One region of the Marinicauda sp. Alg238-R41 genome, then DNA from elsewhere that is predicted to be linked to it. Evidence: predicted binding sites of a transcription regulator. Region 1 holds the regulator's gene; each other region holds the start of a gene.
What was found. The regulator LexA, encoded in region 1, represses DNA repair genes until DNA is damaged. The targets are predictions, from matches to a motif close to ATGTTCCNCTTGTGTTCC.

Region 2: a site for LexA is predicted at 3,419-3,436, ahead of uvrA (excinuclease ABC subunit UvrA). Genes of this name have one in related genera too.
Region 3: a site for LexA is predicted at 8,084-8,101, ahead of PGP17_RS11010 (VOC family protein). Genes of this name have one in related genera too.

The regions. Positions count from the first base shown of each region.
Region 1 covers NZ_CAMZOJ010000003.1:245,370-255,572, forward strand. The annotation lists gene PGP17_RS13155 (LpxI family protein) at 1-725, shown strand, start outside; gene lpxB (lipid-A-disaccharide synthase) at 722-1,906, shown strand; gene gltA (citrate synthase) at 1,944-3,248, opposite strand; gene gltX (glutamate--tRNA ligase) at 3,323-4,762, opposite strand; gene PGP17_RS13175 (ComEC/Rec2 family competence protein) at 4,825-6,972, shown strand; gene lexA (transcriptional repressor LexA) at 7,005-7,679, opposite strand; gene trpC (indole-3-glycerol phosphate synthase TrpC) at 7,776-8,564, opposite strand; gene trpD (anthranilate phosphoribosyltransferase) at 8,561-9,586, opposite strand; gene PGP17_RS13195 (anthranilate synthase component II) at 9,583-10,170, opposite strand.
Region 2 covers NZ_CAMZOJ010000001.1:1,696,846-1,707,048, reverse strand. The annotation lists gene PGP17_RS08130 (amidohydrolase family protein) at 1-1,362, opposite strand, end outside; gene PGP17_RS08125 (hypothetical protein) at 1,533-1,910, shown strand; gene PGP17_RS08120 (RNA polymerase sigma factor) at 1,916-2,473, shown strand; gene PGP17_RS08115 (hypothetical protein) at 2,470-2,709, shown strand; gene ssb (single-stranded DNA-binding protein) at 2,879-3,382, opposite strand; gene uvrA (excinuclease ABC subunit UvrA) at 3,598-6,594, shown strand; gene PGP17_RS08100 (type ISP restriction/modification enzyme) at 6,629-9,802, opposite strand; gene PGP17_RS08095 (exopolysaccharide biosynthesis protein) at 10,128-10,203, opposite strand, start outside.
Region 3 covers NZ_CAMZOJ010000002.1:512,363-522,565, reverse strand. The annotation lists gene PGP17_RS11050 (TVP38/TMEM64 family protein) at 2-760, opposite strand; gene ilvC (ketol-acid reductoisomerase) at 876-1,865, opposite strand; gene miaA (tRNA (adenosine(37)-N6)-dimethylallyltransferase MiaA) at 1,862-2,800, opposite strand; gene PGP17_RS11035 (Do family serine endopeptidase) at 2,810-4,192, opposite strand; gene hflC (protease modulator HflC) at 4,356-5,243, opposite strand; gene hflK (FtsH protease activity modulator HflK) at 5,247-6,392, opposite strand; gene PGP17_RS11020 (dihydrofolate reductase) at 6,480-7,022, opposite strand; gene PGP17_RS11015 (thymidylate synthase) at 7,022-7,858, opposite strand; gene PGP17_RS11010 (VOC family protein) at 8,116-8,487, shown strand; gene PGP17_RS11005 (DUF2459 domain-containing protein) at 8,526-9,203, opposite strand; RNA gene ssrA (transfer-messenger RNA) at 9,203-9,563, shown strand; gene PGP17_RS10995 (hypothetical protein) at 9,717-10,203, opposite strand, start outside.

The sequences.
Region 1 (10,203 bases):
ACTTCCCCGGGGCGACCGTGCGAACGATCGCCCAGTTCGGGCATGCGATTTCTGACCTTCGCGAAGCGGGCTGCGACGCGGTATGCCTTGCCGGGGTCGTCAAGCGGCCGGATTTCTCGGCGCTCAAGCCCGATTGGGCGGGCGTAAAGCTGCTGCCGCGCGTGCTTTCGGCGGCGACGCGCGGAGACGATGCTCTTCTGCGAACCATCGTCGGCGCCTTCGAAGAAGCCGGTTTCACCGTGGTTGGAGCTCAGGAACTCACCGGTGGATTGCTTGCGGTCGAAGGTCCTTTGGGGCGGCTCGCGCTGAGCGAGGCTGATCGAGAGGACGCGCTCAAGGCCCTGGAAATCGCCGCGGCAACCGGCTCGCTCGATATCGGGCAGGGCGCAGTCGTCTGCGGCGGACTGGTCCTGGCAGTCGAAGCCCAGGAAGGCACGGACGAGATGCTCGCGCGGGTCGCGACGCTGCCTTCGAATATTCGCGGCCAGGCCGGGGCGCGCCGGGGCGTGCTGGCCAAGCGCCCCAAACCCACGCAGGAGTTGCGCGTCGACCTGCCCGTGATCGGCGTATCCACCGTCATTGGGGCCGCGCAGGCGGGGCTCGCGGGGATCGCGGTGATTGAGGGTGGGGCGCTGATCATCAACCCGGACGACGTCGCACGTGCGGCCGACGAGGCGGGCCTGTTCGTGGTCGTCCTGCCGAGCGACGAGGTCGAGACGCCATGAGCCGCTCCGGTCCGCCGCGAATCTTCGTTGTGGCTGCAGAGCCGTCAGGTGACCTGCTGGCGGCCGATCTCGTCCGCCATCTACGCCAGCTCCGGCCCGACGTCGCGGTCGCCGGAGTGGGCGGAAAAGCGCTCGCCCGGGAAGGGATAAACTCTCAGGTCGATACGGCAGACCTTTCGGTTCTGGGGATGTTTGACGGCTTCAAGATATTGAAGCTAGTTCATGAAAGAGCAGAAGAAACCGCCTTGGCGGCGAAGGAATTCGAGGCGGATGCCGCCATTCTGATCGACTCCTGGGGTTTCATGTTACGCGCGGCCTGGAAGCTGACCGAGCACGCCCCGGATACGCTCCGGATCAAGTATGTCGGGCCTCAAGTCTTCGCCACGCGGCCGGGGCGCGCGAAGGTGCTGGCCAGAACCGTGGATCATCTTCTGGGCATTCATCCGGTCGATCCCGACTATTTCGAGCCGGCCGGCCTGCCGACGACGTTCGTTGGCAATCCGGCCCTCGAGCGGATGAAGCCCGGTGACGGCGCGGCCTTCCGGAAGAAATACGGGCTGGCGGAGGACGAGCCGGTGCTGCTGGTTCTGTTCGGCAGCCGGCGGAGCGAGCTGGAACGGCTCTACGAGCCCTTTGCAGAGACCGTGGCGCGTGTGCGCAAGGACCGTCCCCGGGTGCGCGTCCTTACCGTGCTGTCTGACTCGATTGCGCAAGGTGTGCGAGACCGGATGGCCGGCGACGAACGCATGCAGGATGCGGTCATCGCTGCGGAGGAGGACCGGGAGGACGCGTTTTCCGCGGCCGACCTGGCTCTGGCCTGCTCGGGGACCGTGACGCTCGAGCTTGCGTCTCTGGGAGTGCCCACGCTGGCGGCCTATCGCCTCGGCTGGGCCAGCTGGGCGCTGGCCCGCTTCGTGCTGATGCGGTCGAAATATATCAGCCTGGTCAATATCGCGGCGGACGAGATGCTGATCCCGGAATTCGTCCAGACGCGCTGCCGGCCGGCCGAGCTGGCCCCGGCGCTTATCGAGCTGCTTGAGTCGCCTGAGCGCCGCGCAGAGCTATCGCGTCGACTGGTCGCCCAGACACAGCTCATGCGGGGCGGCGGCGGGTCGCCCGGCGAGAGGGCGGCGCGGATAATCCTCGATCTGATCGAGACGAGAAAAAAACCGGCGGCCTGAAAGCCGCCGGTTCTTCTCTGTGGTCAGAAAGCGCCGCCTAGCGCTTGGTAATCGGCACGTAGTCGCGGGCGGTTTCGCCGGTGAAGACTTGACGGGGACGGCCGATTTTCTGGCTCGGATCCTCGATCATCTCCGACCATTGCGCGATCCAGCCGGTGGTCCGGGCCAGAGCGAACAGCACGGTGAACATTTCGGTCGGGAAGCCCATCGCCTTCAGGGTGATGCCCGAATAGAAGTCGATATTGGGATACAGCTTCTTCTCGACGAAGTAGTCGTCCTCCAACGCGATCTTCTCAAGCTCCATGGCCACGGCGAGGAGCGGATCGTTCTTCACGCCGAGCTCGTCGAGCACGGCGTGGCAGGTCTCGCGCATCACCTTGGCGCGCGGATCGTAGTTCTTGTAGACGCGGTGACCGAAGCCCATCAGGCGGAACGGGTCGTCCTTGTCCTTGGCGCGCTTCACGTATTCGGGAATCTGGTCGACCGACCCGATCTCGCGAAGCATGTTGAGCGCCGCTTCGTTGGCACCGCCGTGAGCGGGCCCCCAGAGCGAGGCGATACCGGCGGCGATACAGGCAAACGGATTGGCCCCCGAGGAGCCGGCGAGCCGGACGGTCGAGGTCGAGGCGTTCTGCTCGTGATCGGCGTGCAGCGTGAAGATTTTGTCCATCGCCCGGGCCAGCGTCGGCGAGGGCTCGTAGTCCTCGGCCGGGACCGCAAAGCACATGCGCAGGAAGTTGGAGGCGTAGTCGAGGTCGTTGCGCGGCGAGATGAAGGGCTGGCCGACCGAGTATTTGTAGGCGCGTGCCGCAATCGTCGGCATCTTCGCGATCATGCGGTGCGCGCTGATCATGCGGGCTTCAGGATCGTTCACATCGGTGCTGTCGTGGTAGAAGGCCGCTAGGGCGCCGACCGTGCCAACCATGATCGCCATCGGGTGCGCGTCGCGGCGGAAGCCGCGGAAGAACTGGTCGATCTGATCGTGCAGCATGGTGTGCCGGCGGATCGTCCAGTCGAAGTCTTCAAGCTGTTGGGCGGTCGGCAGTTCGCCGTTCAGCAGGAGATAGGCCACCTCGACGAAGCTCGCATTGTCGGCCAGCTGATCGATCGGATAACCCCGGTAGAGCAGGGTGCCTTCGCCGCCGTCGATATAGGTGATCTGGCTTTCGCAGCTCGCTGTGGAGGTGAAGCCCGGATCGAAGGTGAAAACCCCGGCATTTTTGTACAACGTACGAATATCGATGACGTCCGGACCGACGGTACCGCCCAAAATCGGCAGGTCGATCGTCTTCCCGTTAATCGTCAGCTGGGCAGTGCCTTTTTCCTTGGCTTTGTTTTCCATCTCTCCAACCCCTTTTTCTGGCGCAGTTTGTTGCGGCGATTGGCCCTTCAGATAGGTTTGAAGGGCGTGGTTTTCTATAGCTGATCGTCGAGCCTGGACAGCGTCTCCTCGCGTCCCAGGACGGCAAGCACGAAACTCATATCCGGCGCCGGTGCTCCACCGGTCACTGCAGCGCGCAGCGGCATGCCGACCTTGCCGAATCCGACCGCTTCTTCCTCGGCAAAGCTCTTCAGACGGGCGTCCAGCCCCGCTTCACTCCAGTCGGCCTGGCCGGCGAGAACATCGCGCAGCCGGGACAGGCGCTCGCGTGCCTCGTCGTTCAGCGCCTTGGCCTGCTTTCCTTCAAGCTTGAAGGGACGCGGGCGCAAGAGAAACGCGGTCTGATCCTCGATCTCGGCCAGCGTCTTGGCGCGATCCTTGATCGTGCCCATGGCCTTGAAGACCCAGGCGCGTGCCGTGTCATCGGTACGCAGGTCTTCACGCCCCGCGATAGCATCCCAGAACAGATCGGCCAGGCGCGCATCGTCAGCCCGCTTCATGTGAAAGGCGTTCACGCTGGCCATCTTGTCGAAGTCGAGCCGGGCGGGAGCCTTGTTCAATCCGTCGAGATCGAAGGCCTCGACCATCTCCTCGTCGGTGAAGAGTTCCTGGTCACCCTTGGCCCAGCCCAGGCGAAGCAGATAGTTGCGCAGGCCCTCGGGCAGATAGCCCATGTCCCTGTAGGCTTCGACGCCGAGTGCGCCGTGACGCTTGGAGAGCTTCTTGCCGTCTGGACCGTGGATGAGTGGGATATGCGCGAAAACCGGCACATCCCAGCCCAGCGCCTGGTAGATTTGCGTCTGGCGCGCGGCATTGGTCAGGTGGTCGTCGCCGCGGATGATATGCGTCACGCCCATATCGTGGTCATCGACCACAACCGCGAGATTGTAGGTCGGCCCGCCATCATTGCGCAGAAGGATGAGATCGTCGAACTCCTTGGCGGCCCAGCTGACATCGCCCTGGACGGCATCCTCGATCTCGACGCCGTCCTCCGGTGCGCGAAAGCGAACAACGAAGGCGGCCCCGTCAGGCGCCTCCGACGGATCGCGGTCGCGCCAGGGAGAGCGCAGGGCCCGGCCTTCCGCGAAGGCCGTCTCCCGCAAGCTCTCGACCTCTTCGGGCGTGCAGTAACACTTGAATGCCTTGCCAGTCTGCAGCAGCTCGGTCGCCACGGCACGGTGGCGGTCTGCGCGCTCGAACTGGGAAACGACGTCTCCGTCCCAGTTCAGGCCCAGCCAGGTAAGCCCTTCCAGAATGGCCTCGACGGCTTCGTCGGTAGACCGGGCGCGGTCCGTGTCCTCGATCCTCAGTTTGAACTGGCCGCCGTGGTGGCGGGCAAACAAGGAACAGAACAATGCGGTGCGCGCCCCGCCAATGTGGAGAAAGCCGGTGGGCGAGGGGGCGAAACGGGTAATGACCTGAGTTGAATTCTGCACGTGCGAAATCTTGCTGCGCTGCGAGGTGGGCGCGATCATTAGCACGCCGGCCTCAAAAAGAGATAGTCTTCCAGTGAACTCTTTTGCGGGCAGGGCGCGCAATGACCCTTCTTCAGGTGGTGGACCGGGCCGTGACGCCCATGCGGTGTCGCACGCGGCGCGCTCTGCTCGGTTGGGCAAAAACCGCCTTTGATGCACCCGATCCACGCCGTCTCATCCTGTGGGCGCCGGTGGCCATCGGCGCCGGCGCGGCAGCCTATTTCGCGCTTCGAAGCGAGCCACCGCCCCAGACACCGGGGCTGGCGGTTGTGATCGCGATCCTGATCACGGTGTTGGCCGCACGCATGCACCGCCACCCGCGCGGTCTGGTTGCACTCATTCTTCTGGCATTGACGCTCACCGGGTTCGCGCTGGCTCAATGGCACGCGCAGAGCTTTGCGTCCGGCGCGGACCACGGCCGGGAACGCGCGCACGTTCTGGAGGGATGGATTGAGCGCGTCGAGCGATCGGGCACACGCGAGCGGCTCATTCTTCGCGTCACCGACATGGAGGGCAGCGAGACGCCGCCCCACCGGGTTCGCATCCGGACCCGGCTGGGGGAGCTGGAACCCGGTGACTTGGTCCGCGTCAATGCCGTGCTGGCTCCACCGGGAGGCCCGGCCGCCCCGGGCGGTTACGATCCGGCTCGTGCCGCCTGGTTCGACGCGATCGGCCTTACAGGGTTTGCGATTGCTCCACCTGAAGCGATCCTGTCGGGCGAGACGAGCGACCGGGCTGTGCGCGATTTCGTGCGATGGCGCTGGCGCCTCGCCGAGCGCATCCGTGATATGGGCGGCGAGGACACAGGCGGCCTGGCGGCAGCGCTCCTCACCGGAGACAGGTCCGGCGTCTCCCAGGCCCAGGCAGATGCCCTACGGGTGTCAGGCCTTGGACATATCCTCGCCATTTCGGGACTGCACATGGCGTTGGTGGCCGGCGGGATCTATTTTGCCGCGCGGTTCGCTTTCGCAGCCATCGTGCCGTTTGCCAGAGCCTACGATCCACGCAAACCCGCGGCGCTGATCGCGCTCACAGCCGCGCTCGCCTACCTCGTCGTTTCGGGCGCATCGGTTTCCACACAGCGGGCCTTCATCATGACCGCCGTGGTTCTGTTCGGCGTCATGCTCGACCGGCGCGCCTTTTCCTTCCGGTCCCTTTCCCTCGCGGCGCTCATTATCTTGGTGATGGCACCGGAAAGCGTGATCGAACCGGGTTTCCAGATGAGTTTCGCTGCGGTGGCGGCCTTGATCGCGGTCTTCGATTTGTGGACGCGGCTGCGCCGGGCGCCGATGCAGCCACCCGGCTGGGTAGCGCGCGCCTGGAACGGATTTGCGGGACTTGCCGCCACATCCCTGGTCGCCGGCATGGCGACCGGCGCCTTCGCGGCCTTCCACTTCCAACGCCTGGCGGCATACGGCTTCCTGGCCAATCTGGCCGCGATGCCGGTCTTCACCTTCTGGGTGATGCCCTGGGGCGTGGCGTCGCTCTTGCTGATGCCGGTCGGACTGGAAGCCGGGCCGCTTGCACTGATGGACGCCGGACTCCGCGTCGTGATGTGGGTGGCCAACGCCGCTGCGACGCGCGAGGGGGCCGCTATCGCGGTCAGCGCGGCGCCTGGCTTGACGGTGGCGCTCTACGGTCTCGGGTTCGCGCTGCTGACCATAGGCCGTGGCGCGGTTCGTCCTGCGGGTGCTGTGCTGATCGCGGCCGGATTCTCGGTCTGGAGCAGTGCAACGGCACCCGACATGCTGATCACGGAAAGCGGCGCGGCAATCGCGCGCTACGCGCCGGAAAACCCCGACGCCGAGGGCGAGGACAGGCAATGGCAGACCAATGACCGGCGGCGAGGGCGGTTCGATGCGCGCGTGTTTCTTCAGCGTGTCGGCGAAACCAATACCGCGCCGGCGGGAGCGGATTTGCGCTGTGACGCTCTTGGCTGCACGGGCCAGACCGTGGATGGGCTGGTCCTGGCCTTTCCGAACAGTGCACAGGCGCTGGAAGACGATTGCGCGCGCGCCGATATCATCGTGATCGATGTGACCGTCTCACCGTGGCTGACGCGGCGTTGCGCGGCGTTCGTTTTCGACAGCCGCGAACGCTCGCGCCTGGGCTCGACCGAATTCTGGATCCGTGACGGTCAGGTCATCCGCTTTCAGGGTGCGAATACGGCGCGGGGCTTACGTCCCTGGACGCCGCGGCCGGACGGCTAGCCTCCCGGCCCGAGCGCCTGGCATTCAAGGCTCTAGTGATAACGACGGATCAAGCCGACGAGCCGGCCCTGCACGCGAACGCGGTCCGGACCGAAAATACGCGTTTCATAAGCCGGGTTCGCCGCCTCAAGCGCAATGGAATTGCCCTTCTTGCGAAGGCGTTTGAGCGTTGCTTCCTGATCGTCCACTAGCGCCACGACGATCTCGCCGCTGCCGGCGGTATCGCACCGCCGGATCACCACGACATCGCCGTCGAGAATGCCGGCGTCGATCATCGAATCGCCGCTGACCTCAAGCGCGAAGTGCTCGCCTCCCGAAAGCATGTCGGGAGGGACGGGGAGGCGATCGGTTTCGTGTTGAATCGCTTCGATCGGCACACCAGCCGCAATACGTCCCAGAACGGGGACTTCCGAGGTCTGACTGCCGCGGTCCGATCGTCCGAAATCGGCCTGAACGACGTTGCCGGGTGCAGTGTCGGGACGGGACCCGGTCATTTCCGGCATTTTGAGAACTTCGAGGGCGCGCGCACGGTGGGGGAGCCGACGAATGAAGCCGCGCTCCTCCAGCGCGCTCACCAGGCGGTGAACGCCGGATTTCGAAGCCAGATTAAGGGCTTCCTTCATTTCGTCGAACGAGGGCGAGACACCATCGCGGCTCAAACGCTTATGGATGAAAACCAAAAGCTCGTGCTGCTTCTTGGTGAGCATGGACGTCCCCCTGCGGCTGGAACAAAAGCGGAAGTTATGCCGAATGTTCTATGCCTGTTCCATGCAGGCGTCAAGCCGCGTGGCGGACGCGGAGGGCTAGCCGAGGAGCTGGCGAGTCGCTTGGGTGACGTCGTCCTGCCGCATAAGGCTTTCACCGACCAGAAGCGCCCGCGCCCCGGCCGAGGCGACCCGCGAGACATCGTCCGGCGTGAAGATGCCGCTCTCGGCCACCAAGAGGGCCTGCGTCGGCGCGTGCGGCGCGAGCGATTCGAATGTCTCCAGACGCGTCTCGAAGGTGCGCAGATTGCGGTTGTTCACGCCCACCAGAGTGGCGCCGAGCTGATTGGCGCGTTCCATTTCCGCGCGGTCGTGAACCTCGACAAGCGCGTCCATGCCCCATCTGGCGGCCTCATCCATAAGGGTGCGCGCCGTGTCATCGTCGACCGCGGACAGGATGACGAGAATGCAATCGGCGCCGAGTGCGCGCGATTCGGCAATCTGCCAGCGCGTGTACATGAAGTCCTTGCGCAGGACCGGCAGGGAGACAGCGTCTCGCGCGGCCTGGAGGTAGGCATCCTCGCCCTGGAAGCTGGGCGTATCCGTCAGCACAGAGAGACAGGTCGCACCGCCGGCCTGATAGGCTCTGGCAAGTGCGGGCGGATCGAAGTCCTCGCGGATCAAACCCTTGGATGGGCTTGCTTTCTTGACCTCGGCAATCAGCGACGGGCGGCCATTGCGAGAGGCCAATTCAAGCGCCGAGGCGAAGCCGCGAACCGGCGGCGCCAGCTCTGCAGCGACGCAGACGGCCTCAAACGGCCGGTCAGTCTCGCGGTTGCGGACATCCTCGCGCTTGTACGCTTCAATTCGGGTCAGCACATCGCTCATCGGGTTTCCTCGTGAGTCACATCACTTAGCGTCTGCAGAGCGCCTCTCGCTTGGCCCTCATCGATCGAGCGCGCAGCGAGCGCAGCTCCCTCGGCCAGGTTCTCTGCTTTTCCGGCGAGGATCAGCGCAGCCGCCGCGTTCAGCAGCACGATATCGCGATAGGCCCCGGTCTCGCCATCGAGCAGACGGCGCAGCGCCTGGGCATTGTGCTGAGGATCGCCGCCTTTGAGCTCATCGAGCGAGGCCCGTCTCAGACCGGCATCCTCAGGGGTCACTGTGAACCGGCGTATCTGCCCTGTCGGCGTGAGTTCGGCCACAAGGCTCTCACCTGTTGTGGTCAATTCGTCGAGCCCGTCACTGCCGTGCACGATCCAGGCACGCTCGGCGCCGAGTCCGCGTAGAGCTTCGGCCATGGGCTCCAGCCAGCGTTCATCGAAAACCCCGAGAAGTTGACGCCTCGCGCCGGCCGGATTGGACAACGGACCCAGCAGATTGAAAATCGTACGTACTGCAAGTGTCTTGCGGGCCGGTCCGACATGGCGCACGGCACCGTGATGGGCCTGCGCGAAGAGGAAACCGACACGGGCCTCGCGCAGGGCCTTCTCCACCGATGGCACCGAGGCGAAGATATTCACGCCGATAGCTTCGAGGACCTCCGCCGAGCCGGATTTGGAGGATGCCGCCTTGTTGCCGTGCTTGGCGACGGTGGCGCCAGCGCCGGCTGCGACAAGGGCGGCCGCAGTCGAGATATTCCAGGTGCCGCGCGCATCGCCGCCCGTTCCGCAGGTGTCGATGGCGTCTTCAGGCGCGTGCACCGGCGTCATGCGTGACCGCATAGCCTCGGCGCCGACGATCAGGGCTTCGGGTGTCTCTCCGACGGCAGCAAGCCCGATCAGCAAACCGCCTATCTCGACCGGATCGGCCTCACCGTCCATCAGAGCATTGAAGGCTGCCTCCAGGGCAGACCGGTCCGGCGCGCGGCCGGCGGCCAGGGCCTGTATGGCGGGAGACAGCCGGCTCATGCCGGAATGGCAGCCGGCAGCCCGGCAAGCGTCAGGAAATTGGCCAGAATCTGGTGACCGCTCTGCGAGGCGATGCTCTCGGGATGGAATTGAACCCCGTGGATCGGCCGCGTCGGGTGAGACAGCCCCATGATCTCGCCGTCGGCCGTACGCGCGGTCACCTTGAGCGGACTGTCGGCTGACAGCTCGACTGCGAGAGAGTGGTAGCGCGTGCCCAGGAGCGGACGAGGCAGTTCATGGAACACGCCGGCACCCTCGTGCTCGATTTCGCTGGTCTTGCCGTGCATGATTTCACGCGCCTGGACGACCTTGCCGCCAAAGACCTGCCCGATCGCCTGATGGCCGAGGCACACACCGAATATTGGAAGTGTTTCCGAGGCGTTGCGGATCAGATCGAGGCAGATCCCGGCGCGGTCAGGATCGCAGGGACCCGGCGAGATCACCACCGCGGACGGCGACATGGCAAAGGCCTCGTTAACGCTGATCGCGTCATTACGAACCACCCGCACCTGGCTTCCCAACTGCTGGAAATAATGGACCAGGTTGAAGGTGAAGCTGTCGTAATTGTCGATGAGCAGGAGCATGAGACGTGGCCGACCCTTCCAGTGAACGAGGGG
Region 2 (10,203 bases), on a different contig from region 1:
GACTAGCGGATCGTCGGCCAGGAGAAGCAGATCGGCCTCAGCGCCGACCCGGATCGTGCCGAGCTGGTCCTCCCGTCCGAGATAGCGCGCCGGTGTGTGCGTCGCCGCCCGCAGCGCGTCCATCGGGCTCAGCCCGGCCTCGACCAGCCGCGCCAGCTCCTCGTGTACGCTGATGCCCGGCACAATCATCGTGTCGTTGGCGTCGGTGCCGAGCATGACCGGCACTCCGGCTGCGTGCGCGATCGCAGTGACCTGAAGTCCCAGCCGGTAGAAGTCGCCATAATGGCTGCGGACCTCCTCCGGCGCGCCGGCGGTGCGGTCCAGATCCCGCTCCCATTCCTGCAGATGCGGTTCCAGCAGGTAAATCCGGGCGGGATGGGCGCGATACCCGGGCTCGCCGGCGCGCATATCCATCTCCCGCGTCCCGTGCGTCGGCACGAAATAGGTGCCGTTTTCCGCCAGCTCCGCCATCAGTTCCTGGCAGCGGTCCGGATCGAAAGTCGCGACGGTCTGCGACAGCCGCTCGGCATCGTCCGGCCATTCGGCTTCCGCTTCGCCGGCGAGCACGGCACGGATCCGCGCGCGATAGGTTTCGCCGAACCCGCTGCAATCGGTCACGATATCGGTGGCGTGCTCGATCGTGCGCATGCCGAGACGCGAAGCCTCCCCGGCCGAAACGACAAAGGGAATATGGCCTGAGACTTCCAGGTCCAGCTCGCCCGCGCGCTGCATCACGCCGTCAAGGGCGGCGGAAGAAATCGCGTGATAGAGCTTGATCAGATCGACGCCGCGCGCGTGCAGATAGTCGACCAGCGCCCGCCCCTCCTCGGCCGTGGCAGGCGTATAGAGCGGATCATGATCCGGTGGCAGATGCCCGGTCGGGTTGCTCTGCACGAAAGCGCTGGAGAGCCGGAGCAGATCCGGGCCCGGGATCTCGCCGGCACGGATTTGCGCGTCGTAGCGCAACAGGTCCTCGCGGCACAGGAAGGGCCCGCTCTGCGGCTCCCAGCAATCGCCGGCCATGTCGCGTACGCCGGTCACCCCGTGGGCGAGAAACAGCGCGAAACTCGTTTCCGCGACAAAGGACACATTGGTGTGGACGTGCATGTCCATCAGACCGGGGATGAGATAGCGCCCCTGCCCGTCAATGCGTCGTCCGTCGAAGGCCGCATCCGCCTCCGCGCTCGGCTCGATGGCGGCGATGAGCCCGTCGTCGACGGTCACACTCTGTCCCGTCATCACCGCGCGGGTGGCGGGGTCGATCACCGTGACGCCCTCGATCCGGACCGCGTCCTGGGCCGCGGCCGGGCTGTGCGCAGCAAGCGCCATGAGGGCGAGCGCCGACAGGCTCAACATCTTCATCTGGAAATTCCTTTCTTCGCCGCACCGGCCGGGATCGGCCCCATGCTTCTTCGCCGCTTAGATGCCGGCAGAACGGAATCGGGATGACATGAAAAATCTGGATGCAGGATTCATCCCGCCGCCACCCTGCCTGCATCTAACCCTGGAACCGGTCTTCAAGGAGCACCGCCATGGAAGACGACATCCTGGCCAAGTCCATCCCCATCCTGGTGACCGCCCTGGTCGCCGCCATCCCGATCAGCGCGCAATTCTTCGCCTGGCTGAAACGCCGGGCCGCGTTGAGGGTCGTACGGCTGATGGTGGAACGCTGCGAGCCGGTCGACCAGAAAGCGCTGGCGGCAATCGCCGCCGGCACGCGGCGACCGAAGCGCGATCTGCGGCGCGCCTTGCTGCTGCTCGCCCTGGTGCCGCCCGGCATTGGCGTGGCGCTGCTGATGGAAAACCAGCGCGCCATGCTGTTCGCGCTGTTCGTCACCGGCCTGCCGCTGCTGCTCGGCCTCGCCCATCTTGCATTTCATGTCCTGCTGCCGGACATGGACGACAGCTAAGCCTCGTGGCCGCGCACCCGCTCCATCAGATCGGCGACACCAAGCTGGTCCAGCTCTGCCAGGCCGCCGGCGATACCGGCGCCTTCGAGGAGCTCGTGCGCCGGCACCAGGGCGCACTGGTCGATTTCCTGACCTCGGTGACCCGGCATCGTCACGATGCCGAGGACATCGCGCAGACCGCTCTGATCAAGGCCTTCATGCGGATCGGCCGGTTTGACGGCCACTCGACCTTCCGGACCTGGCTCTGCGCCGTGGGCTACCGGGAATTCCTCATGCATGCGCGCCGCCACAGGGCGCATCTGCGCATTCTCGACCGCGCGCGCGGCGAAGTCCCGCCGCCGGCCGCCGCCGATCCGGACTGGCCGATCGATATGCGCAGAGCGCTGGAGGGGCTGAGTTCGGACGAGCGGCGCGGCGTGGTATTGTGTGACATCGCCGGGCTGACCCACGCCGAGGCGGCAAAATTGCTGCGCGTACCGGTCGGCACGCTGAAATCCCAGATCAAACGCGCGAAGTCGCGCCTTTCCTCGACACTGGGACCGGACACGGAGGAGAAAAGATGACCATCCTTCCGCCCCGGGCGAAGCGCCGCGCCCTCACCCTCCGGCTGCGCCTGCGGCTGGCCCGGCATGGGCGGCGGATCGTCACCAGCGCCATACTCGCAGCCTGGTTCGTCGCCTTCGCCATCGGACTGCCGCTCGCCGGCGACGGTTTCGCCGCGGACCCGCCGGGCTTCGGCCTGCTGGCACTCTATGCGCTGTTGGCGGCGCTGATGCTTTCATGGAGCGAGGCAGAGTGACCGGACGCTAGGGCGCGCAAGAGGGGCGAAGCCAGGGCGGCCTCAGGGCCATATCGGGGTCGGCGGCGCAGTCAGCCTCCCGGATCGGTCGCCCAGCAAAAAAGAAGCCCCCGCACGTGCGGAGGCTTCTGATCGGCACCGTTACAGGGGGCGTGCCCAGGAACGGCCCCTAGAACGGAATGTCGTCGTCCAGCGTGTCGGAGGAGAAATCCTCGCGCGGGCGGTCCTGGCGCTGTCCGCCGCCGCCGGAATAGCCGCCGCTGCCGCCGGACTGGTCGTCGGCCGCATAGCCGCCCGAGCGGCCGCCACCGCCACCTTCGCTACGGCCATCCAGCATCTGGAGCTCGCCGCGGAATTTCTGCAGCACGACCTCGGTCGTATAGCGGTCCTGGCCGCTCTGATCGGTCCATTTACGCGTCTGGAGCTGGCCTTCCACGTAAACCTTGGAGCCCTTTTTCAGATAATTCTCCGCGACCTTGGCCAGGTTCTCGTTGAAGATCACCACATTGTGCCATTCGGTCTTCTCGCGCCGCTCGCCGGACTGCTTGTCTCGCCACTGCTCCGACGTGGCGATACGCATATTGACCACCGGATCGCCGGAATTGAGGCGCCGGATCTCCGGATCGGCGCCCAGATTCCCGACAATGATTACCTTGTTTACGCTTCCAGCCATTCTACCATCCCGTCGAGCTTGCGTTCTTGTTGAAATTTGTTCACATAATGTTCCGCGCGTCAAGGCGCGGCGATTCCTGCCGAGTTCACCTTACTCTTGGCCCTGAGTCCATCGCCTCCGCTGAGGCGGCCGGAACCAAAACACATGCAAGGTGGATAGAGAGGTGTCGCTTTCCTAAGTAAGTCACTTCGCGCGAAGAGAGACCTGTAGGCCCGATGTCCGATCCGCATAAGCACATCTCCGTTCGCGGCGCCCGCGAGCATAATCTCAAGGACGTGTCCGTCGATCTGCCCCGCGACAGGCTGATCGTGTTTACCGGCCTGTCCGGTTCGGGCAAGTCCTCGCTCGCCTTCGATACGATCTATGCCGAGGGGCAGAGACGTTATGTCGAGAGCCTGTCGGCCTATGCGCGCCAGTTCCTGGAGCTGATGAGCAAGCCGGACATGGACTCCATCGAGGGTCTCTCCCCGGCCATCTCCATCGAGCAGAAGACGACCTCGAAGAATCCGCGCTCCACCGTCGGCACGGTGACCGAGATCTACGACTATATGCGCCTGCTCTGGGCCCGCGTCGGCACGCCCTACTCGCCGGCCACCGGCGAACCGATCTCGGCCCAGACCGTGTCCCAGATGGTCGACCGGCTGATGGCCCTCGAGGAAGGCGCAAAGCTCTATTTGCTCGCGCCCATCGTGCGCGGGCGCAAGGGCGAATACCGCAAGGAATTCGCCGAACTGCTCAAGCAGGGCTTCCAGCGGGTCAAGGTCAATGGCGAGTTCTATGCGCTGGAAGACGCGCCCGAGCTCGACAAGAAATACAAGCACGATATCGACGTCGTGGTGGACCGTATCGTCATCAAGGAAGGGCTCGAACAGCGCCTCGCGGACTCGCTCGAAACCGCGCTGCGTCTGGCCGACGGCCTCGCCGCAGCCGAGTTTGCTGCGCCGGCGATGTCCTCCCCTGCTCGCGGGGGAGGTGCCGGCGAAGCCGGCGGAGGGGGCGATGGCGCCAAAACCCCCTCAGTCAGCTCCGTTGACAGCTCCCCCGCAAGCGGGGGAGCACAAAGCTGGCAGACCGGCGAGCGGATGATCTTTTCCGAGAAGTTCGCCTGCCCGGTGTCCGGCTTCACGATCGAAGAGATCGAACCGCGCCTCTTCTCCTTCAACAACCCTTTCGGGGCCTGCCCGGCCTGCGACGGTCTCGGTCAGAACCTGAAATTCGACGAGGAGATGGTCGTCCCCGACCGCGAGAAATCGCTTTACGATGGCGCCATCGCGCCCTGGAACCGGGCCACGTCCAAGCTCTACCAGCAGACGCTGGACGCGCTCGCCGATCATTTCGACGCCTCGATGTTCACCCCGTGGCGCGATCTGCCGGAGGCTTTCCGCAAGATTGTGCTGTTCGGCACGAAGGACAAAATCACCTTCACCTACGAAGACGGGCTGCGCCAGTTCAAGACCACCAAGGCGTTTGAGGGTGTCATCCCGAACCTGCAGCGCCGCTGGCGCGAAACCGACAGCGCCTGGGTGCGCGAGGATCTGGCCCGCTTCCAGTCGTCCCAGCCCTGCGAGACCTGCGGCGGCAAGCGCCTGAAACCTGAAGCCCTCGCGGTGAAGGTTGGCGGCTGCGACATCTCCGAAGCGACCGAACTGTCCATCCGCAATGCCAACACCTGGTTTGAAGATGTCGAGGGCAAGCTCAGCGACAAGGAACAGGAGATTGCGCGCCGCATCCTGAAGGAAATCCGCGAGCGCCTGCGTTTCCTGGTCGATGTGGGTCTGGACTATCTCACCCTCAGCCGGGCCTCCGGCACGCTGTCGGGCGGGGAAAGCCAGCGCATCCGCCTGGCCAGCCAGATCGGTTCGGGGCTGACCGGCGTGCTCTACGTGCTCGACGAACCCTCCATCGGCCTGCACCAGCGCGATAACAGCCGGCTTCTGGAGTCCCTGCGCGGACTGCGCGATCTCGGCAATACCGTGATCGTCGTGGAACACGACGAGGAAGCGATCGATACGGCCGACTATGTCGTCGACCTGGGGCCCGCCGCCGGCGTTCATGGCGGCGAGATTGTCGCCCAGGGCACGCCGGAGGAAATCCGCGCCAACCCGAAAAGCCTGACGGGCCAATACCTCTCCGGCGCGCGGATGATCGAGGTGCCCGAACGGCGCCGCAAGATCGACAAGAAGCGCCTGCTCACCGTGAAGGGCGCATCCGGCAACAATCTGAAGACCATCGACGCGCAGTATCCGCTGGGTATTTTCTGCTGCGTCACGGGCGTCTCCGGCGGCGGCAAGTCGACCCTGACGATCGAGACGCTCTACAAGGCCGCGGCCCGCCGTCTGAACAAGGCCAGCGCCGTGCCCGCCACCCACGATACGGTCGAAGGGCTCGATCATCTCGACAAGATCATCGACATCGACCAGAGCCCGATCGGGCGCACGCCGCGGTCCAACCCGGCCACCTATACCGGCGCCTTCACCCCCATCCGCGAATGGTTCGCCTCCCTGCCAGAGGCCAAGACGCGCGGCTACAAGCCGGGCCGCTTCTCCTTCAACGTGAAGGGCGGACGCTGCGAGGCCTGCCAGGGCGATGGCGTGGTGAAGATCGAGATGCACTTCCTGCCCGACGTCTATGTCGAGTGCGATGTCTGTCACGGCAAGCGCTTCAACCGCGAAACCCTGGAGATCGAGTTCAAGGGCAAGTCCATCGCCGGCGTGCTCGACATGACGGTCGATGAGGCCGCCGATTTCTTCAAGGCCGTGCCATCCGTGCGCGACAAGATGGTCACGCTCCAGCGCGTCGGCCTCGGGTATCTGAAGGTCGGCCAGCCGGCCACCCAGCTCTCCGGCGGCGAGGCCCAGCGGGTCAAGCTGTCCAAGGAGCTGTCCAAGCGCGCCACCGGACGCACGCTCTACATCCTGGACGAGCCCACGACCGGCCTGCATTTCGAGGATGTGAAGAAGCTGCTCGAAGTCCTGCACGAGCTGGTCGAACAGGGAAATTCCGTCGTGGTGATCGAGCACAATCTCGATGTCATCAAGACCGCCGACTGGCTGATCGATCTCGGTCCCGAAGGCGGCGATGGCGGCGGCTATATCGTCGCGGCCGGCACGCCCGAACATGTCGCCGGCGTCGAGGAGAGCTGGACGGGCCGTTACCTGAAACCCCTCCTCGAACGCGACCGCAACCGCCAGAAGAAGCTCAAGGCGGGGTAGGGTTGGCGTTCGTGAGCAGCCGTTAGCCTGGCTCTCATCCGGCGTCGCCAGACGGGATCGGGATCATCCCCTCCATCTCTTTCATGATCCGGCCGGTTTCGGCGAGAATCTTGATGATGCGCTGGTAATGCTGAAGATCGGCGAAAGAGAGGGCGCGGCCCTTGCGGTCCTTCAGCCATTTCCGTGCGGGCTGGTAGCCGCCGATATGGAACTCCCACGCGATGCGCGGCACGTTCCTGAAGCTCTGCGTCTCGTTGATGAAGACCCAGCCGGTCCCGTCTCCCAGCTCCTCGAATTTCGGCTTGTCCACCGTGCCGTCGCCCTCGCCCTCGAACGGGTAGGGCGTCTCGCCGAGCGCGGCCGGTTCCATCAGGTGCAGGCGGCGCAGCTGCCCACCCTTCTCGGCAACTGACCAGAACACATCCGGGCTCTGCGGCCAAGGGATGCGCGGGAAATCGACCTTCAGGAACTCCTTGAAGGTCTCCCGATAGTCCGGGCTGTGCAGCACGCCATAGATGTAATCGAACACCGCGACTTCGTCGGGTTCGCCATGCTCTGGATGGGCGGCCAGCTTTCGGAGCTTTTTATAGAGCTTCGGGTCGAAATTGATGCGGCGGGATTGGTCGAGGGAGTCTTCTTGCGGGTAGAGGTAAAGGGGGAAGTGATACGATTGGATTGTCCTTTCGCCTGCCTTCATCTCAGAAGGATAATTGCTGACAAAGAATTGATTGATATCGCCTGATTTATTTTGGCGACCACATATAATCGCCACGTTCTCGTTGAACATATGCCTCATCAATCCCCGACGTGAATCTCCACGTGGAATTATCTCTCCAATTTTATTGATTGGGTAAAAGGTGAATCGATTGTCAAATGGCCGATAAGTAATCTTAATAATATCGTCAGAATTAGCGTTTTCAAAATTTTTACGCTGATTTTCGTGGATCCAGTCTTTCGTTTCATTGAAGTCATATTTTTGCGTAAGTTCGGAAGTTGGCAGGAAGGTAACGTCATGAGTCATCTGCATGGCATCCGACTCCGTAAAGTTATTTGTAATCAGAAGCTTGTCTTTACGAAATTTAATTCCACTTCCGAATTTAGGGATAAATTTATTTAAGGAAAAACCATTTTCATATTCATCAACATCCCCAAAATCTCTGTCCACAAACATGAATCTAGGCGAGACAGGATCAACTTCCTTGAATTTAGTTGAGTAAAATCCACTTTTTTCGAGACAATTATACTTTACATCTCGACTTCCATATATATCTTCAACAAATACCCTCGCCCTTTCTGATTTCCCTGACTTGACACCAATAGTTATTGCAACACCCTGACGAATATCGAAGACATTCTGATCCAAACCACCGCCTGGTGCTTTTTCTTTTTTATTGGAGTCGCCGTGAAGATTTAGTACGTAAATTGAATCAAATGTATCGATCAGATGCATTCTCATTTTTCTATGAACTACACCATCGAGAAATGAATTATTAGAAATAAAACCAAAAACACCTACACCGTTTTTGTTTATCATGTACTCAGCAAATCGTATAAATTTCACATAGTCATCTGAAAGGGCGTTTAAACTTCTCTCGGAAAGATTCTTCTTGTAATCGTTCACAAGATTCTGAATCCATTCACCTTTGTTCGTGCTGCTGATAGAATACGGCGGATTTCCAATCACCACCATGATCGGCATGTCGTTCTTGATCGTATTGGCCTGCTTCGCCTCTCGGGCCAGCCACTGAGCGAAGAGGGACTGATCGACCGGCTCGCCCTCTTCCAGCGAATTGGTGAGATAGACCGACAGACGTGGCGGGGTGCCGGACGGCTTGTAGCCGAGTTCGGTCAGGATCATGTCGAGCTTGAGGTGGCACATGGCGTAGGAGGCCATAAGCAGCTCGAAGCCGTGCACGCGCGGGATCAGCTCCTCCTCGACATATTGCGACCAATGGCCGGGCGCGACGTTCTTCACCTTCGCGCTGATCTGCTTGATCACCTCGGCAAGGAATGTGCCGGTCCCGGTCGCGGGATCGAGAATCTGGACGCGGTGAACGTCCTTCTTCACGATGTGGCGTTCCCCGCGCTTGGAAAGGTCACCCTTGCTGGTGCGCCGCACCTGGCCGGTATCGAATTCGATCTGGACCTTGGACGTGTCGGCGAGGCCGTCGGGCAGGCCGAACTCGGTCTGCAACACCTCGTCCACGGCGCGCACGATGAAATTGACGACCGGCTCGGGCGTGTACCAGACGCCGCGCGCCTTGCGCTTCTTCGGATTATAGGCCGACAGGAAGGTCTCGTAGAAGTGCAGGAAGGGATCGTTCTGCGCGGTGAGACGGCCGAAATCGGCCATGATTTCTTTCAGGTTACAGGCCAGGAAAATCTTGGCGAGATCGTCGATGATCCATTCGATGCGATCATCGAGTTCCGGCCCGGCGATATAGCCGAACAGGCTGCGCAGGAACGGGTTGGATTTCGGCAGTAATTCCAGCGCCTCGCTGCGCGAGAAGGTGTCGAGCGTGTTGTCGTGCAGGCGCGCGGCGAACATGCCATAGGCAATGGTCTCCGCGTAGAGATCGGCGAAGTCGGCCGATGTGATGTCGTGGATGAGGTGTTCCCTGAACGCCTCGTACTGGGCGACGAGTTCGGTTTCCTCGCCGTCCTTCAGGTCCCGGATCAGGGCGCGGCCCAGCACGTCCTTTATCAGCACTGCCTTGGCCGCCATCATGGTGGCGAGGCGCTTGGACGAGGTAATGGTGCGCGGGCGCTCGGCGAGGAAAGCCTGAAGCTGGTGCTCCAGCTCCTCGAAACGCTCCGGCTTCGCCTGCAATCCCATCAGAAAATCGGCGATCGAGATCGACCGGATCAGCTCCTGATCGCGATAGAAGTCGAAATCGACGCCGTTGGTGTAGAGCAGGTTCGGGAAGCCCGCGAGATAACGCTGCTTCTGCTCGACCGAGTAGCCTTTCAGCGCCCGGATATCCTTGTCGATATCCTTCGCCTCGCAATAACCGATGGGCACGCCGTCGCGCTGGAAGATGAAGTCCGGCGCACCGAAATCGGTGCGCTTGGGTTCGTTGACGACGGTGAGCCCATCATCGAGCGTCTTGAACAGGAATTCCAGCGCCGGGCGGTAGCTGTGCTCGGTCGCCTCGCCGGTGGCGTAGACCGTTTTGACCCGCTCGAAGTATTCGGCAACGACACTCACTCGCTTCCCCTCACATTTGCATGTGAAAGGCATAGACGCTCTCAGCAAGTTCGCAAACCGATCCGGTCCAAGTCCGAAGCCTTGAGAATCTGTGGAAAAGTGTTAATAATAGAGGTCTGCCCCGGAAGCGCTGCGTGCCGATACGGCTTTTCCGAAACCTCATGTTTGATGTGAAATCGCTTGCACAGGCAGTGCACAGTAGAGGCAGGCTAGAAACCGCAAAGACATCCATGTCTCCACAAGGCGCGGGCTACCCCGAGGTGGCCGGCGCCTCTTCCTGTCTGGCGCCGTATTTGCCGGCAGTCCGGTCTAGAACATCCTCGGTCTAAAACATCATCGTCAGGACCCAGACCGATCCCCCGATCGTGGCAAGCGATGCCAGGATGCCGAGGACGATGACG
Region 3 (10,203 bases), on a different contig from region 1:
CTCAGCGTTCTGCGGCGTCATCGCCCGTATGTGCGTCTTGTTTCAACTCTGCCGCCTCCATTCCGAGATCGGAACCGCGCAGCCAGCGGCGCGCAATCAGCATGAAGCCGATCCAGGCGGCACCGGCCGCGACCAGAGCCGCGATGGCCCAAGGCCCCCCGCCGGAGAGAATCGCCATCAGGCTGCCGCCGAAGAAAGCCACAAGGGCGGTCTTGGGAATGATGCCCAGCCCCATGCCGGACGCAAAGGCGGGAAATCCCATGTGCGAGATTCCCGCCGCCATGTTCACCACGATGAAGGGGGCGGAGGGCACGATGCGCACGATGAAGCTGGCCCAGAAACCATTGCGTCCCACGAAGTCGGAGATCCGGTTGACCGTCTGCCCGCCATAGCGCCGGACGATCTTCGCTCCCAGCAGCCGGGCGAGGTAGAAGTTGAGCGCGCCGGAGACCATCGTGGCGATCCAGGAATAGAAGAAGCCCTGAAGCGGTCCGAAGGCGAAGACAGCCGCGCCGATCAGCGCGAACTGGGGAAAGCCGACAAAGGCGAGCGCCGTGAACGCCACGATGGTGGCCGGGATCGCGTACCATTCCTCGGCCGCGTGCTCGAACCATTCGCCAACCGCGCCCGGCTCGAGATCCAGCACGAATTTGCCGATCAGGAACACGATCGCCACCGACAGGAACAGCGCCAGCGACACCCAGACGGCGCGGCCCGCGCGCAAATCCATTCGCATGAAAAATTTGAGAAGCGCGTTCATCGATACTCGTTCAGGCAGGGCTGCGGCTCAACGAACGCGGACGCTCGCATATTTGATGCCGAACTAACACGCCATTGGTCCCCTTTTGTCAAAACCGGCCGGCAGGCGCGGCGTCTTACTTCGATCCCTTGAGCAGGGCGCGCAGCTCCTTGCCGGCGTCCTCAAGCGGATGCTCGCCGGCTTTCGCCCGCGCCGCTTTGAGCCACGCCCGGTCATTGGCGTAGTCGGCCACCCAGCGCCGCGCGAAATCGCCCCGCGTCACATCCTCGACAATGGCGTCGAAGACCGGCCCGACCGCCCTGGAAATCTTCCCCTCCACCTCATGGGCGCCGAACTCGGCCGTATCCGAGATCGCCTCATACATACCGGCTATTCCGCGATCGTGGATAAGTTCGGCGATATACTTCAACTCGTGGACCGTATCGATGTAGGCCATGCGCGGTCCGATTCCGGCCGCGGTCAGGCGCTCGAACCCGGTGCGGGCGAGCGCGCACATTCCGCCGACCAGGACGGCCTGCTCGCCTAAAATGTCGGCCAGGGCCTCTTCGCGGAAGCTGGATGGGAAAATACCGGCTCGACCGCATCCGATTGCATTGAGATAGGCCTTGGCTAATGGTTCGGCAGTGGTGCTCGATCCCGGGGTTACTGCCCAGAAACCAACAAGTCCTCCACCCTTTTCAAAGCTGGAGCGCACCGCCCCGCCTGGCCCCTTGGCCGCCGCCAGGATGACGTCGCAATCGGCCGGGGGCCGGAGCACGCCATACTCGATCGAGAAGCCATGACACAGGATAAGTGCTTGTCCTGGCTTGCGATTTTCTGCGATATGGTCGTCCCAGATCTGACCGTGCGCCTCATCCGCGGCCAGCAGCGACAGCACATCGGCTTCGCGCGCCGCCTCTTCGATGGAAACCACAGTGAATCCATCAGCTTGCGCCTTCGCAATCGAGGCGGACCCGGGCCGCAGCGCAATCGAAATCCGCTCCACCCCCATGTCGCGCATGTTCAGCGCATGCGACCGGCCGTGATTGCCGTACCCGATGATAGCCACATGGCGCGACCGGATCGGCTCGAGGTCGATATCGGCTTCGTAGAGCGCGTCGGTCAAAGCCCAAACTCCTTGTCTATAAAGCGGTTAAGCTCATTTCTCTGATCGTCCGGGTCAAGGCTGGAAATGCGCGCCCGGCCTGGATGCTGGTTGGCAAACCACGTGTATTGCCGCTTCGCATACCGGCGCGAATCCCGCTTCGCGGTCTCCACCGCCTCCGCCAGCGTCAGCTCGCCGGCCAGATGGTCGAGAAGCGGCGGCAGGCCCACCGCTTTCATGGCCGGCAGGTCGCGATCCAGCTCCAGGCGGAAAATCGCCTCGGCCTCCGCCAGCGCCCCGGCGGCCATCATGGCGTCGAAGCGGGTTTCAATTCTCTGGTAAAGCGTTTCACGATCAGGAGAAATCACGACACCGCGCCAGCGGTCTTGCGCCAGGAGCGGCACGGTATCGGCCTGCAGCGCGCTCAGCGCCTGCCCGGTCTCCCGGCCGATTTCCACGATGCGCTGCAGGCGCTGGCGGTCGCCCGGCTCAACCCGGCTTGCCGCCACCGGGTCATGGCGCATCGCCTCTTCACGCAATGCCTCAACTCCGCGCGCCGCGACTAAAGCATTCACCGCATCGCGCACGCGGGCCGAAATCTCCGGCGTCGGCGCAAGTCCCTCGGTTAGAGCCTTGAAATACAGACCGGTTCCTCCCACGAAGATCGCACGCTTTCCACGCGCTTTCACCGCCTCCAGGCGCGCCAGCGCCCGGCGGCTCCACTCGCCAACCGAGCAGCGCACAGCCGGGTCCACCTCGCCGAACAGGTGATGGGCAATCCCCGCCATCTCCGCGCGATCAGGGCGAGCGGACAGAATCGCAAGCCGGTCATACACTTGCATGGAATCGGCGTTGATGATTTCCGCGTCCAGGCGCCCGGCCGCGTGCAGGCTGAGCGCGGTCTTGCCCGAAGCCGTAGGGCCGGCCAGGAACAGGATGTCTGGCGCCGCGACCACCGCGACCGCTTACTGGCGAATCGTCTGGAAGATGAACTGGCCGGCACGGTTGATCGTGAACAGGACCGGCTCTTCTCCCCCGCCGGAGGCCTGCTCGGCGACCTGGCGCGCCTCGACGACATCGCTGACCGGGGTCCAGGCGATCTCCTCGATGACATCGCCCTCGCGCACTTTTCCAGCCGCATCGCTGTTCGGGTCCACCTGCGTGATCAGCAGGCCTTCCGCGTCCGGGTGGACATTGTAGCGCCGGCGCAGGGGGTCGGTCAGCGGCGTAACCGCCAGGCCGAAGAAGCTCGGCTCGCTCTCGGCCTCATCCGGCGTGCCGCCCTGCGGCGTTCCGGTTGCGGCGATCTCTTCTTCCAGACGCGCAATCTCGACGGTCAGTGTCATCGCCTCACCGCGGCGCAGAATATCGACAGCCGCTCGCGTACCGACCGCCGTCTCTGCAACGATGCGCGGAAGCCGGCGATCGTCGGGAACCGGCTCGCCGTTGAAAGCCAGGATCACGTCGCCGCGGCGGAGCCCGCCTTCATCGGCCGGTCCGCCCTGCTCCACACGGCTCACGATGGCACCGCGCGGACTGGCTAGGTTCATCGCCCGCGCCATGTCCGGTGTCACCGGTTGCACGTTCACACCGATCCACCCGCGGCGCGTTTCGCCATACTCGAGCAACTGGTCGACCACGACGGTCGCGATGTTGGAGGGAATGGAAAAGCTGATCCCCACGCTCGCGCCGGTGGGGGTGAAAATCGCGGTGTTCACGCCGACAACCTGGCCGTCCATATTGAACAGCGGACCGCCGGAATTGCCCTGGTTGATCGCCACGTCGGTCTGCAGATAGTCGTCGTACCGCCCGCCAATCTCACGCCCGCGCGCCGAGATCACACCGGCTGTCAGCGAGCCCCCGAAGCCGAACGGGTTACCGATCGCGACCACCCAGTCGCCGACACGCGCCGCGTCGCTATCGCCCCAGGGAACGGGCTGGAAACGATCCTGCGACTGAATGCGCAGGACTGCGAGGTCGGTGGCCGGGTCCCGGCCGACGATATCAGTCGGATAGGTGCGTCCGTCAGGGAAGGTCACCTCCACCTCGTCCGCATCTTCGATCACATGGTTGTTCGTGACGACCACGCCTTCTGCACGAATGACGAAACCAGACCCGAGCGAGTTCGCGATTCGCGGTCCGTCGCCCAGCAGGTCGTTGAAGCGCTCCAGCGGCGATCCGGGAGGGAAGGTCGGCATCGCATCGTTCTCGGTCATGCGCTGCACGGCCGAAATGTTGACCACGGACGGTGACAACGCCTCGGCGAGATCGGCGAAGCCCTCGCGCGGCTGCGCATGGGCGGCCGCCGAGACGGCACAAAGAACAAGAGCGGCGAACAGGGCGCGCATCGGCGTCTCCTTCGCTAGAGCGGCAGGCAATCACGATCCGGGTGTATCCGTCCCCCCCGCTGGCCGCAAGACGGCAGCCAGCGACGGCACGAACTCAATTCCCGATATGAAACGGCCCGCGCCGATCAGAACGCGGGCCGTTTTACTGCTTTGACATCGATTACTAGTTCGACGTTCCGCTTTCATTGCGGAAGTAACGGAAGAACTCCGAATCCGGCGGAAGGATGATGGGAGTCCCGTCACGCAGCGCGTTCTCATAGGCCTCCATGGACCGGTAGAAGGCGAAGAATTCCTGGTCCTGGCCATAGGATTGAGCGTAGATTCGGTTGCGCTGAGCGTCGCCTTCACCGCGAATGCGATCCGCTTCCGCGCGGGCATTGGCCAGGATGACGGTGCTTTCGCGGTCCGCACCGGCGCGGATCTCCCGGGCCCGCTCCTCGCCTTCGGCCCGAATCCGGGCGGCTTCCTGCTGACGCTCGGAGCGCATGCGCTGGAACACCCGCTCTTCGACCTCATCGGGCAGGTCTGCGCGCAGAATCCGCACATCGATGACCTCAATGCCCAGATTGGCACGCTGGACAGACGCGCTGACCATGCTCTCCACCCGGTCCATAAGGGCCGCGCGCTGGCCGGAAATGACGTCCTGGGACGGGATCGAACCGACAACGGCGCGCAGGGCGTCCTCCATGATCGAGCTCAGACGTCCCCGGGCAACAGCCTCTGTCCGCACCGATTCGTAAAACCGCCGCGGATCCACGATCCGGTAGCGAAGGAAGGCATCGACCTCGAGCCTTTCCTGGTCTCCGGCCTGGAGCTGCTGAGGCCGCATGTCGAATTCGACGTTGCGGCGATCAAACCGCGTGACTTCCTCCCAAGGGAGCTTGAAGTGGAGCCCCGCCTCGTCCTCACCTTGAGCGTTGATCGTGCGCACCGGATCGCCGAAGCGAAGCACGAGGGCCGATTGGGTTTCGCTCACTGTGTAAGTGGCGGTAAACACGCCGATCAATGCGGCGACGATCAGGATCAGAAATCCGATTCCAACAATACGCATGGCTTAGCCTCCCTGTCCTGAACCCTGGGCGGTGGTCCGAGCCCCGCGGTTTCGACCCAGCTGGTCAAGCGGCAGGTAGGGGACCGCCCCGTTGCCTTCTCCCTGCTGATCGAGAATGATGAGTTCGGAACGTCCGAGCACACGCTCCATCGTTTCCAGAAACATCCTTCGGCGTGTGACATCGGGCGCCTGACGGTACTCTTCGTAGATCGCATCGAACCGGTCGGCCTGGCCTTGAGAGACCGCAATCACCTGATCGCGGTAGCCTCGCGCCTCTTCCAGCAGCCCCACTGCCGTACCGCGCGCTTCAGGCACGATCTGGTTGGCATAGGCCGTGGCTTCCAGCGCATTGCGCTCTGCGTCCTGTTCGGCCGAGATCACGTCCTGGAAGGCCGCGATCACGTCGCCCGGCGGGGCAGCTTCCTGAAGCTGCAAGCCGACGATGCGGATACCCGACGCATAGAGATCGAACGTTTCCTGCATGATCTGGTCTGCGCGATCGGCGACTTCGCCCCGGCCCGCACCGATGATCGGTTGCAGATCGGAGGTGCCGACGACTTCGCGCATCGCGCTTTCGGCCACGGTCTGAACCATGCTGGCGGGGTCCCGCACGTTGAAGACAAAGGCCTGGACATTGGCCGGATCAACTTGCCACTGAACCGTGAAAGACAGATCGACGATATTCTCGTCGCGCGTGACCATCAGCCCCTCGGCTGGCGTTTCACCAATCGTGACCGTACGAATCTGTTCCACATCGACGATTTCGACCGTCTCGATCGGATAGGGCAGCTTGAAGCGCAAACCGGACCCGGTCGTGCGCGAGTAGTCGCCGAAGCGTGTGACGACCCCTGCTTCACCCGGTCCGATCTGGTAGACCGACGCGACGATCACGGCGAGCAGCGCCACGCCGATCACGATCAGACCGACGAGACCGCCGCCCTTGCCGCCTTTACCGCCCTTGCCGCCGCCGAACAGCCCCTTGAGCCTGTCCTGCAGCTGACGGATCAGATCCTCGAGATCCGGTTCGCCGGCAGGACCGCGTCCGCGATTTCCGCCTGGCCCGCGGCCCCACGGGTTATTGTCATTCTTGCGGCCGCCCGAGCCCCAGGGCCCGTTGCTACCGCCACCGGTATTGTCATTCCAGGGCATGCACTCTCCCCGATTGTCCCTTGAAGTGTGAAAGTCACATCACGGTTGTATGTGGACGGCGCGACACGCCGGTTCAAGTAAAACCGGTCAGTCCGGCTGTGCGCGACCGGTTTGCCGCACCCGGTCCAGGATGGTGAGCGTGAACGGGGCATCATCCTCCGGCCCGGCCTCGAACCGTTCGCGGTACACCTCCGTCCACTCCGAGCCATCAAGGTCGGGATAGACCGTTCCGCCATTCGGCTCCAGCTCGACCTCGGTCAGGTACAAGCGGTCGGTGCGTTCCAGTGTGAGAGAATAGAGCTGCGCTCCGCCAATGATACAGACCTCGTCGACGCCCGCCTGCAGCGCCGCGGCACGTGCGGCCTCCAGCGCATGCCAGGGATTGTCGAAGACCTCTGCGCCCTCTGCCGATGCCAGGGAGCGGCTGACCACTAGGTTAGGTCGGCCCGGTAGCGGCTTGCGCGGCAGGCTCTCCCAGGTCTTGCGGCCCATCACGACCGGTTTGCCTAGCGTAACCTGCTTGAACTGTTTCAGATCCGATTTGAGGCGCCACGGAAGCTCTCCGTCTAGGCCTATCACCCCGTTACGTGCGCGCGCGACCACATGCACGAGCTTGACTGGGTCGGTCATCACACCGCCACCGGTGCAGCGATCCGGGGGTGCGGGTCATAGTCCTGGATTGCGATGTCCTCGTATTCGAAGGCGAAGAGGTCGGTGATGGCCGGATTGAGCGACAGGGTCGGCAGCGCTCGTGGCGGCCGCGAAAGCTGCTCGTTCACCTGATCCATGTGATTTGAATAGATGTGAGCATCGCCAAACGTGTGAACGAATTCGCCCGGCTCATAGCCGGTCACCTGCGCGACCATGGCCAGCAGGAGAGCATAGCTGGCGATGTTGAACGGCACGCCGAGGAACATGTCCGCGCTGCGTTGATAGAGCTGCAGCGACAGGCGCCCGTCGGCCACATAAAACTGGAACATGGAGTGGCAGGGCGGAAGCGCCATCGACGGGACGTCCGCCGGGTTCCACGCCGAAACGATGAGGCGCCGTGAGTCCGGCGTCCTGCGGATCTGATCGAGCACATTGGCGAGCTGATCGATTTCCTGACCATCCGGCCCCGTCCAGCGGCGCCATTGTTTTCCGTAGACCGGGCCGAGTTCGCCGTTCTCGTCGGCCCACTCGTCCCATATCGTGACACCGCGTTCCTGCAGCCACGTCACGTTGGTCAAGCCCTTCACGAACCAGAGCAACTCCACGGCGACCGACTTGAAGTGGACCTTCTTGGTCGTCAGCAGCGGGAAACCGTCAGACAGGTCGGCGCGGATCTGGCGGCCGAAGACCGACCGCGTCCCTGTGCCCGTGCGATCGGTCGTATCCGTGCCGTTGGCCAGGATGTCGCGCAGGAGGTCGAGATAGGCGTGCTCGAGCGGCGAGCCCGTGTCGGCATGCGTCTCTGCGATGGCCATGATGTCCTCCCGTGAAGCGCGTCCTGGGCGCGTCAGTCTGCCCGATTCGGTCCGGCGAGGTCCCCGCCGAAAGTGCGAACGCGACTCCTACTACCACGACTACCATCACCATCACACGCGACGAGACCACCCGATTGAGCCGGACCTCGCAGCAGCCAAGCGTGCGGGGACGGTCCGGCGATGTCATCGAGATTTTACTTGCGCGCTCGGCGAAGCGGGAACATGGTGACAAAATCAGAACATAAGGAGAACTCTCGATGATTGGTTATGTGACCCTTGGTACGAATGATCTGGAGCGCGCGGCCAAGTTCTACGACCGGCTTTGCGGGCTGCTCGATACGGGGCGGATGATGGAATTCGACACCTTCATCGCCTGGGGCAAGCCGGGCGGCGGAGCGGGCATCGGCCTGACCAAGCCGTATGACGGAAAGCCCGCCACGGTCGGCAATGGCGTGATGGTCGCTCTTGCCGCGCGCGACAAGGCGCATGTTGACGAGATCTACAATGCAGCCATCGAGATGGGCGCAAAGGACGAAGGCGCACCCGGACCGCGTGGCGATGACGGCTTTTATGCCGGCTATTTCCGCGACCCGGACGGCAACAAGCTCAACGCCTTCGTGATGGGGTAAGCGCGCCTTCTGCGCAGCAGCGCTTCCAGATCCGTCGACTAGGAACGCCCGGGGCAGCCCGCCTGGGCTCGGACATTGAGCTCGCCGGTCAACGTCCACGGGAGCAGATGCACCGCCGGCGCCCCGACGGGGGCGCCGGCGGCGCGCAGTCTCGCGCCGGTCCACACATTGCAGGTACGCAGGAGATGATAGCTGGGCCTCGCCTGCGCGAACACGCTTCGCGGGCCGCGCTTGCCGCGTCCGGCATGAATCGGACGACCCGCCTCACCCGGGACGAAGGCCGCCTCGATCTCCCGGACAAGCGCTTCCAGGCCCTGCCGCGAGACCGCAACCGTCACACCTTGCCGCCCTTCCAGCGGCGGGTGGTCCAGCGCGTGAACGTGCAGCACGGAGGGCGTGGGCCAGACAAGCGCGGTCACCGCCTGGCCGACTGTCAGCGCTCCAGGATAGGCGCGCCGGTCTCCCCAGCCGATGGCGTAGCCGTTGGCCTCGGGAAAGAGCGCGCGTACGGGCGAGTCAGGATCAAAGGCGTCTGCCGGCAGCACGATCTCGGTGTGCAACATGACGCGCTGTACGCCGATCAGTTCACAATTGCCGGGCGAGGCAGGCCGGGCTCCAGGCGAGGCGAGCATTGCCCCCAGCGCGGTCGCCAGCACGCAAAGACCGATCAATACCGCCAGAAGCGCCAGCCCGGCTGCAGCGATGTGGCGAACCATCTCTTTAAACTCCGGCCGAATGAGCTTATGTTACATGTGTCTCTTCGGAGACTATGGCGATAAATGCGCGTGTAATAACCAGACCGGACCCGGGTGCGAATCCCGGCGGCTCCACCAATTTCTCTTCCGCGGCGTTGCGCGGTGTGTGAGGGGCCGAATTAGGATCGACGGATGGCTAAAGACGTAGCGTTCGCCCGAATGGGCTTCGTTACCAGCCCGTTTACAGTAGTTGCCAACGACAACACTGCTGAAGAGTTCGCCCTCGCTGCGTAACGCAGCGCGAGCAACTCGCTTGTTAAGTCCTGTCCTCTAGCAAGGTCAGGCGGGGTTCGGGGGCGCCTGGCAACAGAAGCCCCCACTTCCTCTCTATTGCAGCGCTTAGTCCCCGTGTGGCGCGAGCTGGCCCGGGCTCGTCGACATGAGTGGCATGCCGTTAGCGCTCGCTCAGCCCTCCGCAAGCGGTTTGCCTCCTCACCATTGTCTTCTCTCACCCCTTAGGCCGAAGACCCATGGTTATGTCCCTTCGCACGGCTTCGCATAGAACCCCATTGAGTAGCCGAGATAAGACTGCAGCGTGCTCGATGCGAGATCGTTGAACGGTCCCTTATAGAAGGCGACACGGCTGAAACCTTGATCGCGAAGCAACAAATCGTAGCGGCGCGCATAGGCGTTATCCAATTCCATGACAGCTATTTCCCCGCAGGCTGGCGGAGGCGCCAATACCAGCGTATGGCTCGTAGGAAGCAGCTGAAAGCCTTCAAGACCGTGTGACCGGACGAAGTCGCCGCGCGTCGCGCTTTCATAGTAGGCCGCCTGAGAGATTTGCATCGACCAAAAGAGCCCAGGCGAAACGATCAAGACCAGAGCGAGTCCGATGAGTTGGCTGGGAAGGCGACGGCATACCGTTCCAAAAGATAGCGCGCTTGCAATGAACAGCAGAGGCATCGCGTGCGCAAAATTGCGCTCGAAGAAAACTGTCTTTGTTGAGAAATACAGAACA